DNA from 3 places in the Nesterenkonia aethiopica genome. Region 2 is predicted to be linked to each of the others. Evidence: predicted binding sites of a transcription regulator. Region 2 holds the regulator's gene; each other region holds the start of a gene.
What was found. Region 2 encodes HspR, which represses chaperone genes until heat shock. Its sites were predicted from a motif close to AAGTTGAGTCNNNNNGACTCAACTT; they were not measured.
Positions count from the first base shown of each region.

Region 1: the regulator HspR is predicted to act here: its motif matches at 1,370-1,394, upstream of ABD658_RS14960 (Hsp20/alpha crystallin family protein).
Region 3: the regulator HspR is predicted to act here: its motif matches at 1,492-1,516, upstream of clpB (ATP-dependent chaperone ClpB).

Region 1 covers NZ_BAAAVT010000029.1:6,179-10,312, reverse strand. The annotation lists gene nadC (carboxylating nicotinate-nucleotide diphosphorylase) at 1-131, shown strand, start outside; gene ABD658_RS14965 (cysteine desulfurase family protein) at 176-1,345, shown strand; gene ABD658_RS14960 (Hsp20/alpha crystallin family protein) at 1,474-1,953, shown strand; gene ABD658_RS14955 (hypothetical protein) at 1,979-2,524, opposite strand; gene mgrA (L-glyceraldehyde 3-phosphate reductase) at 2,597-3,646, shown strand; gene ABD658_RS14945 (ASCH domain-containing protein) at 3,656-4,134, opposite strand, start outside.
Region 2 covers NZ_BAAAVT010000014.1:50,267-54,400, forward strand. The annotation lists gene ABD658_RS11295 (nucleotide exchange factor GrpE) at 1-779, shown strand, start outside; gene ABD658_RS11300 (DnaJ C-terminal domain-containing protein) at 947-1,912, shown strand; gene ABD658_RS11305 (heat shock protein transcriptional repressor HspR) at 2,042-2,470, shown strand; gene ABD658_RS11310 (M20/M25/M40 family metallo-hydrolase) at 2,552-3,817, opposite strand; gene ABD658_RS11315 (AbgT family transporter) at 3,828-4,134, opposite strand, start outside.
Region 3 covers NZ_BAAAVT010000009.1:66,469-70,602, forward strand. The annotation lists gene ABD658_RS08255 (MFS transporter) at 1-287, shown strand, start outside; gene ABD658_RS08260 (acyltransferase family protein) at 360-1,442, shown strand; gene clpB (ATP-dependent chaperone ClpB) at 1,594-4,134, shown strand, end outside.

The DNA of each region.
Region 1 (4,134 bases), on a different contig from region 2:
CCTCCGGAGGCATCACCCTGGACACGATCGGCCAGGTGGCCGCCACCGGCATCGATGTCATCAGCGTCGGCGCATTGACCCATGGCGTGCCGGCCGTGGACCTCGGACTCGACTTCACGACGTCGCGCTGAACCCTCAGTGCGCCGCAGCACCCGACCCGGCGAAGGATCCTCCCATGACACAGACCCCCGAGCCGCAGGAGCAGCCGACGCTCTCCGGGCCCTGCACGGTCTACCTGGACGCGGCCGCCTCGGCCCCGGTGCGCCGCGAGGTCCTGGAGGCCATGTGGCCGCTGCTCGCCGGGGTGCACGCCAATCCTTCGAGCCGACACGAGCCCGGACTCGCCGCCGAGCGTGCCCTGACCGACGCCCGCTCTCGCGTCGCCCGGACCCTGGGAGCCCGACCAGGAGAGATCCTGTTCACCTCGGGCGGGACCGAGTCCGACAATGCCGCGGTCAAGGGGATCGCCTTGGCGGCCCCCCGAGGCCGGCACGTGCTGATCTCCGCACTGGAGCACCCAGCGGTCTCAGAATCGGCCTCCTGGCTGGAGAGGATCGGCTACGAGGTGGACGTTCTGCCTGTGGACGATGCCGGAGTCGTCGACCCCGCCGAGCTGCAGCGCCGCCTGCGGTCTGACACCACCTTGGTCAGCGTACAGACGGCCTCCAACGAGATCGGCACGGTCCAGGACATCGCCTCCCTGGCGGCCGTCGCCGCCGAGACCGGCACGCCGTTCCACACCGATGCGGTCCAGGCGGCTGGATCCGAGACCATTGACGTCCGCGAACTCGGGGTGCAGGCCCTGAGCCTCGCCGGTCACAAGCTCGGCACCCCGAAAGGCGTCGGCGTCCTGTGGCTGCGGCGTCGGACCCCCTTCGAGCCGCTGATCCACGGCGGCGGCCAGCAGCGCGGCCGACGCTCCGGCACGGAGGACGTCGCCGGCGCCGTCGGCATGGCCACCGCGCTGGAGCTCGCCGCCGCAGAGGACACCGAGACGCTGCGTCGGCGACGCGACGACTTCATCGCCGCCGTCGAGGAGGGTGTCCCCGGAGCTCGCCTGACCGGTCACCGCATCCGGCGGCTGGCCGGTCACGCCTCCTTCGTCCTGCCGGGCCGCAGTGGAGAATCCGTGCTGTTGGATCTGGAGCGGGCTGGGATCTTCTGCTCCTCCGGTTCCGCCTGCGCCGCCGGCTCCTCGGAGGCGAGTCCCAGCCTGACGGCTATGGGCGTGCCGGAGGACCTGGCACAGACCGCCGTCCGGTTCACCTTCGGCGTCAACACCTCATCAGCTGACCTCGCACGTGCCGCTGAGGCACTGATCCGCAGTGCCTGTGCGGCACCATGAGGGCCAGCGACACGACGATATGAAAACCTGAGCATATGACGCTCAACTTTGGAATACGACGCCCCGGACAGCTGTTGATCTGACTGCAAGCCGTCAACCAGACAACAGATCGAAAGGGGCTGATCCTCATGACCACCCGTCTGACCCGCCTGGACCCGCTGTCCCTGATGGACGACGTCTTCCGGTCCCTGCGCACCCCGCTGTTCGACTCCGCGGCCTTCGCGGCTCCCCGCATGGAATCAGGACAAGCCACGGGCTTCGTCCCCGCCGTCGACGCCCACCGCGACGGCGAGGACCTGGTGCTGCGTGTGGACCTTCCCGGAGTGGACCCGGAGAAGGACGTGTCGGTGGAGCTGACCGGACGCAGCCTCACCGTCTCCGGTGAGCGCCGTGACGAGCGCGAGGCCGAAGGACTGCGCGAGGTCCGCTACGGCAGCTTCTCCCGGACAGTGACCCTGCCGCAGGAGGTCCCTTCGGACTCCGTGACCGCCGCCTACGACGCCGGCGTGCTGACCGTGAGGGTCGCAGGCGTCTACTCCGCGGAGACTCCGCAGCGCATCCAGGTGACCCGGTCCGGCTCCGGCGCCCAGGAACAGATCGAGAGCTGACCCCGACCGACGGCCGGACGCACGCTCAGAGCTCCGCCAACAGAGCCTTCCAGAACGGCTTCCAGCGGTCGATCGCCTCGGGCGAGTCGAGCTTCGCGTGCTCCAGGCCGATGGTCGCCCGGTCGCCGCCCTTCGCTGCGACGCCCACGACCACCCTGGTGCCGTCCTCCAAGGAGGCCCGCCAGTACCGACGCTTCGGGGTCTCGGAGGTCGTGGGCGCCTGTGCGAGCCCGACGCCGTTGAACTCCTCACGGTCCGCGACGAGCTCCGTCCAGGCCGCCCACGCCTCCTCCCGCGTGCCGCGGAACGTCGTGCTGGCCGAGGCCTGGAACATCCCGTCGCTGGTCTGACCCGGAACCCGCAGCCCATGATGCTGCTCATAGGCCACCGCCACGCCCTGGGCCCACCAGCCGGGATTGTCGAGGCCGTCGGGCATACGTGCGATCGCGAGTCCAGCGATCTGCGGATGGTCCATCTCGCGGGCGCCCGCGCCGTCGAGCTCCTCGACCCAGGTGTCCCACGCTCGGCCCGTCGCGCGGGCGATCGCCGCTGTGTTCTGTGACGTCACCATGGACTGATCGTAGTCGGCCCGCGTCGGCAGGAGTAGGCTTGTCAGCGGCCCGACGACCGAACAGGAGCGCCCATGAGCCACCCGCCCTACCTCGCCGCCGACGACCGCTACTCGAGGCTGGACTACCGCCGGGTGGGGCGTTCCGGCCTGATGCTGCCACCGCTCTCGCTGGGCCTGTGGCACAACTTCGGCGACGACGTCCCTTTCCAGCGTCAGCGCGACATCGTGCGCTTCGCCTTCGACTCCGGCATCACCCATTTCGACCTGGCGAACAACTACGGTCCCCCTCCGGGTTCGGCGGAGATCAACTTCGGCCGGCTCATGAGGGAGGACCTCGCCCCCTACCGGGATGAGCTCATCATCTCCACCAAGGCGGGCTGGACCATGCACCCGGGCCCCTATGGTGGGCCGGGCGGCAGCCGGAAGTACCTGCTCTCCAGCCTGGATGCGTCGTTGGACCGTCTCGGGCTGGACTATGTGGACATCTTCTACTCCCATCGCCCGGATGCGGACACCCCGCTCGAGGAGACGATGGCCGCCCTGGACACCGCCGTCCGCTCCGGCAGGGCCCTGTACGCGGGAATCTCCTCCTACTCCCCGGCAGACACCCGCCGGGCCGCGGCGATCCTGAAGGAGCTCGGCACTCCCCTGCTGATCCACCAGCCCTCCTATTCGATGTTCAACCGCTGGATCGAACATGACGGACTGCTGGACGTCGTGGAGGATGAAGGCGTGGGCGTGATCGCCTTCAGCGCGCTCGCCCAGGGCATGCTCACCGAGAAGTACCTCGGCGGCGTCCCGGAGGACTCCCGTGCGGCGACCAAGCCCTCCTTTCGGGACGGCTTCCTCAGCGAGGAGAATCTGGCGCGCATCCGTGCGCTCCACGACATCGCCCAGCGGCGTGGCCAGACGCTGGCCCAGATGGCACTCGCCTGGGCGCTGCGCGACGAGCGTGTCACCTCGCTGGTGATCGGGGCCAGCCGGGTGGAGCAGCTGGAGCAGAACCTGCAAGCTCTGGACAGCGATCCGTTCCATGACGAGGAGCTGGCCGAGATCGACCGGCACGCGGTCGACGCCGGGATCGACATCTGGGGCGACGCGCGCCGCAGCACCTCCTCCTGACCCGGCCCGTCAGGCGAGGCGGAAATCCACCACGTCGACGACGTCGTCATCGACGATGTGCGGATAGTGGGTGCGCAGCCCGGTGCGGAGGGCCTCGAGGCTCGAGGCGTTCTCCCGCCGCACATCGTCGGCGGTCAGCTCCCCGAATCGGCGCTGCCCGATGGTCTCCACGACGCCGGACAGCACCTGGAACCCCGCGGCCTCCGCCTGCTCGAAGACCATGGTCACCGGGCCGATCCGCTGGGGGTCTCCCAGCCGGATGGTCACGGTCTTGCGACCGTCGGCGACATCGTCGTAGTACTGGCCGGCGAAGCGGAGGACCCTCGGGGAGTCCGCGTCCGGGTGCCGGTAGCCGTGCGGCAGCAGGTCGCGGATCGACACCGGCGTCGCCGCCTCCCCTGCAGTGGCGTCGGTCGGCGGCACCAGCACCTCGAGGTCAGGATGAAGATCGAGCATCACCTGGCGGCATCGTCCGCAGGGCGCGATGA
Region 2 (4,134 bases):
AGAACCCGGAGCGGGACGGCGCGGACCGTCCTGAGTCCGAGGAGCCGATCCGCTTCACCGACAAGCGCCGGATCGACCCGGAGACGGGCCGGCCGCGCCACGTGGAGGGAGAGACCGGCGCCGAGGAGAAGGAAGCCGCTGCGGGCTCCGGCACAGCACCGGCCGACCCGGTGCAGGACCCGCTGGCCCAGGCCGAGCAGATCCTGCGCGACCTGCCGGCCGAGGATGCCGAGGACTCCGAGGCCGGGGATCCGGTGAGCGTCGCCGACGCCGCCGGAAGCCCGGACCCCGGAGCGGACCCCCTGGTGGCTGAGGAGCCGGAGCTCGAGGAGGTCCCCGCGGACCAGTCGAGCGCCGGTGACCGCGAGGCCGAGCTGCAGGCCGACCTGCAGCGGCTCCAGGCGGAGTACGTCAACTACCGGCGCCGCGTGGAGCGGGACCGGGCCGTGGAGCGGGACCGCACCGTCGGTCACGTCATCACCGGCCTGATGCCGGTGCTGGACGACATCCACGCCGCCCGGCAGGCCGGTGACCTGGCCGACGGGCCCTTCGCGGCCATCGCCGCGAAGCTGGAATCGCTGCTGCAGCACCAGGGCCTCGAGCGCATCGACGAAGAAGGCGTGCCCTTCGACCCGTCGGTCCACGAGGCGCTCATGCAGCAGCCGCACCCAGAGATCCCCGCCGACCACGTGGCCGCGGTGCTGCGGGCGGGCTACCGCCACGGCGACCGTGTGCTGCGCGCGGCCCAGGTGATGGTCTCCACCGGCCCGGCCGAGTGAGCCGAGCCTGACTCTCCGTGCCGACGGCCCGCACCGGGCCGTCGGCACGGATCGGCCGACGCCGTCGTCGCGGAGCGTCGCAGCCCACGACGTCGGCATACAGACAGCGCACCACGCGCAGGCCCCGCCCGGCGGGGTCGCAGAAGAGAAGCAGGGAGGGAGGCGCCGTGGCCTCGCAGGATTGGATCAACAAGGACTTCTACGCCATCCTGGGCGTCTCCAAGGACGCGTCCGAGGACGAGATCAAGAAGGCCTACCGGAAGCTCGCCCGGACGTACCACCCGGACAAGAACCCGGGGGACGAGGCCGCTGAGCAGAAGTTCAAGGATGTCTCCGAGGCCCACACCGTGCTCTCCGACAAGCAGCAGAGGGAGCAGTACGACGCCATCCGGGCCATGGGCTCGGGCGCCCGCTTCTCCGGAGCCCCGGGCGGCGCCGGCGGCGCCTCCGGATTCGAGGACATCTTCGGCGGGCTCTTCGGCGACGCCGGCGGCTTCGGCCGCGGGGGTCGAGGCGGCCCCGACTTCTCCGACATCTTCGGTGGCATGGGCGGTCGGTTCGGCGGCGGCTTCGGCGGGGGCGCCCCGGCCAAGGGCGCCGACCGCACCGCGAAGACCACCATCTCCTTCGCCGGGGCCGTCCGCGGCACCACGGTGGGTCTGCGCGAACCGGACGGCAACGTCATCGACGTCCGGATCCCCGCCGGGGTGAAGGAGGGCCAGAAGGTCCGCGTCAAGGGCAAGGGCCAGCAGGGACCCGGCGGCGCCGGCGACCTGCTGGTGGAGGTGGCGATCACCCCGCACCGGTTCTACGAGCGCGACGGTGACGACATCCGCATCCACCTTCCCGTCTCCTTCGACGAGGCCGTGCTGGGCACCACCGTCCAAGTGCCCACCGTGCACGGGGAGAAGGTGCGGATCAAGGTCCCTGCCGGCACCACCTCGGGCCGCACCCTTCGGCTGAAGGGGCACGGGGTCCGGCGGAAGTCCCACCAGGGGGACATGCTCGTCGTCGTGGACGTGCAGGTGCCCCAGGACCTCTCCGAGGAGGCGGTGGAGGCCGTGAAGGCCTACGCGGAGGCGACTCGCGACGTCGACCCCCGCGGCGACCTGGACGCCCGGGCCGCCCTGTGACCGGGCCCGCCGCTGCGGGATGATGGAGAGACGAGACCGACCCGCCCCGGCGCGGCCGGGCGGGAACGGAGGAGGTGAGCAGCAGTGGCCAGGAGACGTCGCTCCGAGATCGCCGGGGAGGACCCGCGGCTGATCGAGGCGGAGCACCGGCATGCTCCGCTGTTCGTCATCTCCGTGGCCGCCGAGCTGGCGGACATGCACCCGCAGACGCTGCGCCAGTACGACCGCATCGGCCTGGTCACCCCGCGGCGCCAGGGCGGCCGGCACCGTCGGTACTCGCCCTATGACATCGAACAGCTCCGGCAGATCCAGCAGCTCTCCCAGGAGGGCGTCTCCCTGGAGGGCATCCGGCGGATCATCGAGCTGCAGAACCGTGTGGAGGAGCTCGAGGAGACCGTGGAGGAGCTGCGCTACGAACTCCGCGAGGCTGAGCGGCACTCCACCAAGCCACGGGTCTTCGCCGTCGGCCCGCACGGCGACGTGGTCACGGTGGCCCGAGGCCGCCGGGCCCGCACCAGCACCCAGGCGCTGGTGCTCTGGGACCCGCGCCGCCGCTGACCGGGTGTGTTGCCCGAGTACCCGCCCCGCACACCCTGTCCCGCCCACCCCGTCGAGCGGTGATCTGTGCGTCAGGAGGGGTCAGGGGCGGGCGGCGACGTCGGCGAGCAGTCCCGCCAGCAGCGCCGTCTGCGGCGCGATCTCCGAGACCAGAATGTGCTCATGGACCGCATGCGGCCCTTCGCCGACGGCACCGAGGCCGTCGAGGACCGGCAGCCCCAGGGCGGAGACGAAGTTCGCGTCGGAGGCTCCGCCCACCGCGGCCGGGGTGATCCTCCGCCCCAGACCTGCGGCCAGGCGCTCCACCCGGTCCATGGCCGCTCGGGAGGCCGGGGTCGGATTCATCGGGGGCCGATTGGCATCCACCGCGATCTCCAGTCGCAGCCGAGGGTCGGCGGCATGGGGCTGCGGCAGCCGCAGGGCGCGCAGACCCTCGGCCACCCGGTCCTGCTCGGCCGCTTCGGTCACGCGCACATCCACCTGGCAGGTGGCCTGACCGGCCACCACATTGCGGCTGGTGCCCCCGTGGAAGGTGCCCACGGTGACGGTGGTCCCGTCATCCGGGGAGGCCAGGGCGACGATGTCGGGCACGACGGCGGCCAGCGCGTGCACCGCACTGGCCCCCTTCTCCGGTTCCAACCCGGCATGGGCCTGCACGCCGTGCACGGTCAGGTCCGCGAAGACCATGCCCTTGCGGCGGTCCTTGGGCTGACCGGCCGCACTGGGCTCCGGCACCAGTGTCAGCGCGGACTGCGCCGCGGCGGCCTCGATCGCCGGGCGCCCCGCGGTCGAACCGATCTCCTCATCGCCGGTGAGCAGCAGCCGCAGCGGAGCATGCGGCACTCCGAGCTCGCGCAGCGCGCGCACTGCCCAGAGGGTCTGGACGATGCCGAACTTCATGTCCAGCACGCCCGGGCCGGTGAGGCGGTCGCCCTCGGCGGTCAGGGGCCAGCCGGTGATCGTGCCGGCTGGCCAGACCGTGTCGTAGTGGCACACCGAGAGTACGGAGCTCTCCAGCTCCGTGATCTCGCCGCCGTCGACGTCGCGTCCCGGCCACCGCAGATCCAGCACGTCGCCGTGGACGCCGCCGTCGGTGCGGGCCTCGGCCTGCGGCTCACCGAGGCGTTCCACCGCCAGGGTGCGGATCACCTCCAGCCCGGCGTCGAGCAGCGCCTTGTCATGGCTGGGCGTCTCCGCGTGCACGATGCGCCGCAGGTCCTCCAGGAGGTGCTCCTGGTGGGTGGCGGCGTGGTTCCGCAGCGCCGGCATCGGGATGCCGGCCACGGCGTCGGGGCGGGCAGACGTCGTCGGGGTGCTCTCCATCGGGGTCCTGTCTCTCCTGGTCATGGTCGTCTCCTCAGCGCACCGGCACTCCGGGCCCGAGCGGGATCCCGAGGGCCCACCACAGCACGAAGAACAGGAACCAGGCGCACAGCAGCGCCACGGAGACCGGCAGCGTCAGGGAGACCAGGGTGCCGATTCCGGCCTTCGGGTAGTACCGCTGCAGATACCCCAGCACCAGGGCGAAGTAGGGGCTCATGGGGGAGATGATGTTGGTGGGGGAGTCCCCGATGCGGAACAGCATCTGGGTGACCTCCGGGGAGGTGCCCACCAGCATGAGCATGGGCACCAGCACCGGGGCCATGAGGGTGTACTGCGCAGAC
Region 3 (4,134 bases), on a different contig from region 2:
GTCCCGGCGCCGAGGCCGCCCTCGGGCTGGGTGCAGTCCTCTATGCCCTGTTCGCCCTGGGCGCGGGCCTGATCATCCTCAGCGCCGCCGATGGCGATCCGGAACGGATCGCCGAACAGGAGCCTGTGCGCAAGGCTGTGGGGGAGGCGCAGCATCATCAGGGTGCGCGGCGCGAGCGCGCGGATCGTCGCCCGCGGAATGCTGAGGGGGCCGACGTCCGGCGCGAGCCCGTCAAGGTCGGCGGTCGTCGCGGATCGGGCGTCACGTCCCGTGCGTCATCGAGGTGACCGCCCTCCCCGTCTTCTGGGGCGGAGGCCGGAGCCCTTGTGATGCGGGGGCCCATGGTATTGCCTGAAGGGATGAGTCCGGTCTCCTCTCCGCCGGCGCGCGACGCCACTCTCGACATCGCGAAGGCGCTGGCCATCATCCTCATCGTGGTCGGGCATGTGTGGCGCGCGCTGGAGCCGGCAGGCCTGGTGCAGGACCCCCTCCTGACGCAGGTGGACGGCGTCATCTACATGGCTCATCTGTCGGTCTTCGCCTTCGCAGCAGGGCTGTTCGTGGCCGGCGGGATGCGCCGCGACGGACCCTGGCACTACGCCCGCGCCCGCACGGTCACCTTCCTGTGGCTCTACACCCTGTGGTCCACCCTGCAGCTGCTGATGAAGATCGCCGTGGGCTCGGTGGTCAACGACCCGGTCTCGCCGGTGGAGCTGCTGAGGATCTGGGAGCCGAAGGAGCAGTTCTGGTTCTTCGGGTGGCTCACCCTGATGATGCTGCTCGCGGCCGCAGCCCGGCCCTGGATCAGCCGTCGGGCCGCCGCAGTGACCCTCGGGGCCGCCGCCGTCGGCTCGCTGGCGGTGTGGGGGCTGAACTGGAACGTCCTCGGTGGTGAGGGCCTCGCGCTGACGGTCTTCTTCTTCGCGGGAGTGGTGCTGACCGGGCGCCGTCTGCTCGGCTGGATGCAGGGCCTCCGCGTCGTGCCGGTGCTCCTCGTGCTCGTCGTGGGCGGCGCCGTGTGGGTGGTGCTGGGCGCCACGCTGCTGGGGACACCGCCCACGGCCTACGGGAGTCTCCGCACCGTCTCCAGCGTGGCGCTCGGTGTCGTCGGCTCGAGCGCCGGCGTCGTCGCCGTCCTCGCGGTGTCCTGGCTGTTGGCGCGGAGGTCCGCGGGCATGCGCTGGCTGGCGTGGATCGGTGAGCGGTCGCTGGTGGTGTTCGTCGCGCATGTGTTCTTCACGGCGAGCACGCGCATCGCGCTCAGCGCGGTGGGAGTCGACTCCCTCGGCGTCCACGTGGTGGTGCCTACCCTCGCCGGCGTCGTCGGGCCGCTGGTGCTCTACGTCGTCGCACTGCGGCTGCGGCAGGACTGGGTGTTCGAGGCCCCGCGGTGGCTGAGACGCCTCACCCGTGCTGACCGGAGTCCCGCCCCGCGTCCCTGAAGGCGGGTGGGTTCTCGTGTCCCGGGCGGGAATATGCACCCCATGCCCAAAGTTGAGTATCATTGACTCAAGTTTGCATGACAGGGCTCGCCGGACCTGATGTACTACAGGTGAGGGCCCGCCGAGGCGCTGAGAAAGGAGCCTTCACCCCATGGACGTCAAGCTCACCACGAAGTCGCAGGAGGCCGTGTCGGCCGCCGCGATGAACGCCAGCACCGCTGGGAACCCGCAGATCGAACCGGCCCACATCCTCAAGGCGCTGATGGACCAGCGGGAGTCCGTGGCCGTCGCGCTGCTCAAGGCCGCCGGGGCGGACCCCGACGCCGTCTCCACCCGGGCCTCCGCGGCCATCCGGCAGCTGCCGGCCACCAGCGGCGACGCCGTCGCGGCCCCGCAGTTCTCCCAGGCCGGGCTGTCCGTCATCAGGGCCGCGCAGGCAGAGGCCGAGCAGATGGGCGACGACTACGTCTCCACCGAGCACCTGCTGCTCGGTGTGGCCGCTGACGCCGGACCCGCCGGCCGCGCCCTGTCCGAGGCGCAGGCCGGCCCGGAGGCGCTGAAGGCCGAGCTGCCCGGACTGCGCGGCGACCGCAAGGTCACCACCCCGGATCCGGAGAACACCTTCCAGTCGCTGGAGAAGTTCGGCACCGACCTCACCGAGGTCGCCCGCTCCGGCAAGCTGGATCCCGTCATCGGGCGCGACTCCGAGATCCGCCGCGTGGTCCAGGTGCTCTCCCGGCGCACCAAGAACAACCCCGTGCTCATCGGTGAGCCCGGCGTCGGCAAGACCGCCGTCGTCGAAGGGCTGGCGCAGCGCATCGTGGCCGGCGACGTCCCCGAGTCCCTGCGGGACAAGACGCTGATCTCCCTGGACCTCGGGGCGATGATCGCCGGAGCGAAGTACCGCGGCGAGTTCGAGGAGCGGCTCAAGGCCGTCCTGGAGGAGATCAAGGCGGCCGAGGGCGGGATCATCACCTTCCTCGACGAGCTCCACACCGTGGTCGGCGCCGGCGCCTCCGAAGGTTCCATGGACGCGGGCAACATGCTCAAGCCCATGCTGGCCCGCGGCGAGCTGCGGCTCATCGGTGCCACCACCCTGGACGAGTACCGGGAGAACGTGGAGTCCGACGCCGCCCTGGAGCGCCGCTTCCAGCAGGTCTACGTGGGCGAGCCCTCAGTGGAGGACACCATCGGCATCCTCCGTGGCGTGAAGGAACGCTACGAGGCCCACCACAAGGTGGCCATCGCCGACAACGCCCTGGTGGCCGCCGCCTCGCTGTCCGACCGGTACATCACCGGACGTCAGCTGCCGGACAAGGCCATCGACCTCATCGACGAGGCCGCCTCCCGGCTCCGCATGGAGATCGATTCCGCGCCGGTGGAGATCGATGAGCTGCGCCGGGTGGTGGACCGTCTGACCATGGAGGAGATGGCCCTGGCGGAGGAGACCGACGCCGGCTCCGCCGAGCGCCTGCAGGCGCTGCGGGGCGACCTCGCGGACAAGAAGGAGGAGCTCGCCGAGCTCACTGCCCGCTGGGAGGCCGAGAAGTCTGAGCTCAACCGGGCCGGTGAGCTGCGCGTCCAGCTCGACGACCTGCGCAGCCAGGCCGAGCGCGCCCAGCGCGAGGGGGACCTCGCCGAGGCCTCCCGTCTGCTCTACGGGGAGATCCCCCAGCTGGAGCAGCGCCTGGCCGACGCCGAGGCCCAGGAGAGCTCGCCCGGGGAGGGCCGGGGTGCCCGCATGGTCTCCGAGGAGGTCGACGCCGACGGCATCGCCGAGGTCATCTCCGCCTGGACCGGGATCCCCGCGGGCCGTCTGATGCAGGGCGAGACCGAGAAGCTGCTCCACATGGAGGAGCTCATCGGCTCCCGGCTCATCGGTCAGCACAAGGCGGTCGCCAGCGTGGCCGACGCCGTCCGTCGGGCCCGCACCGGGGTCTCCGACCCGGACCGGCCCACCGGTTCCTTCCTGTTCCTGGGTCCCACCGGGGTGGGCAAGACCGAGCTGGCCAAGGCGCTGGCCGAGTTCCTCTTCGACGACGAGCGCTCCATGGTGCGCATCGACATGTCCGAGTACTCGGAGAAGCACTCCGTGGCCCGGCTGGTCGGCGCGCCTCCCGGGTACGTCGGCTTCGACGAGGGCGGTCAGCTCACCGAGGCGGTGCGGCGGCGCCCCTACTCGGTGGTGCTGCTGGACGAGGTGGAGAAGGCCCACCATGAGGTCTTCGACATCCTGCTCCAGGTCCTCGACGACGGCCGCCTCACCGACGGGCAGGGCCGCACCGTGGACTTCCGCAACGTGGTGCTGATCCTGACCTCCAACCTGGGCTCCCAGTTCCTGGTGGACCAGTCGCTGGAGGCCGACGCCCAGCGCAAGGCCGTCATGGAGGTGGTCAACCGGTCCTTCAAGCCGGAGTTCCTCAACCGCCTGGACGACATCGTGATGTTCGACCCGCTGTCCATGGAGCAGCTCAGCAGCATCGTGGACCTGCAGATCGGGTCCCTGCAGGAGCGGATGGCCTCCCGCCGTCTGGTCCTGGAGGTCACCGACCCGGCCCGCGAGTGGCTGGCCTTCACCGGCTACGACCCCGCCTACGGGGCGCGACCCCTGCGTCGGCTGGTGCAGCGGGAGATCGGTGACCAGCTGGCCAAGGCGCTGCTCTCCGGTGCGGTGGAGGACGGCGACACCGTC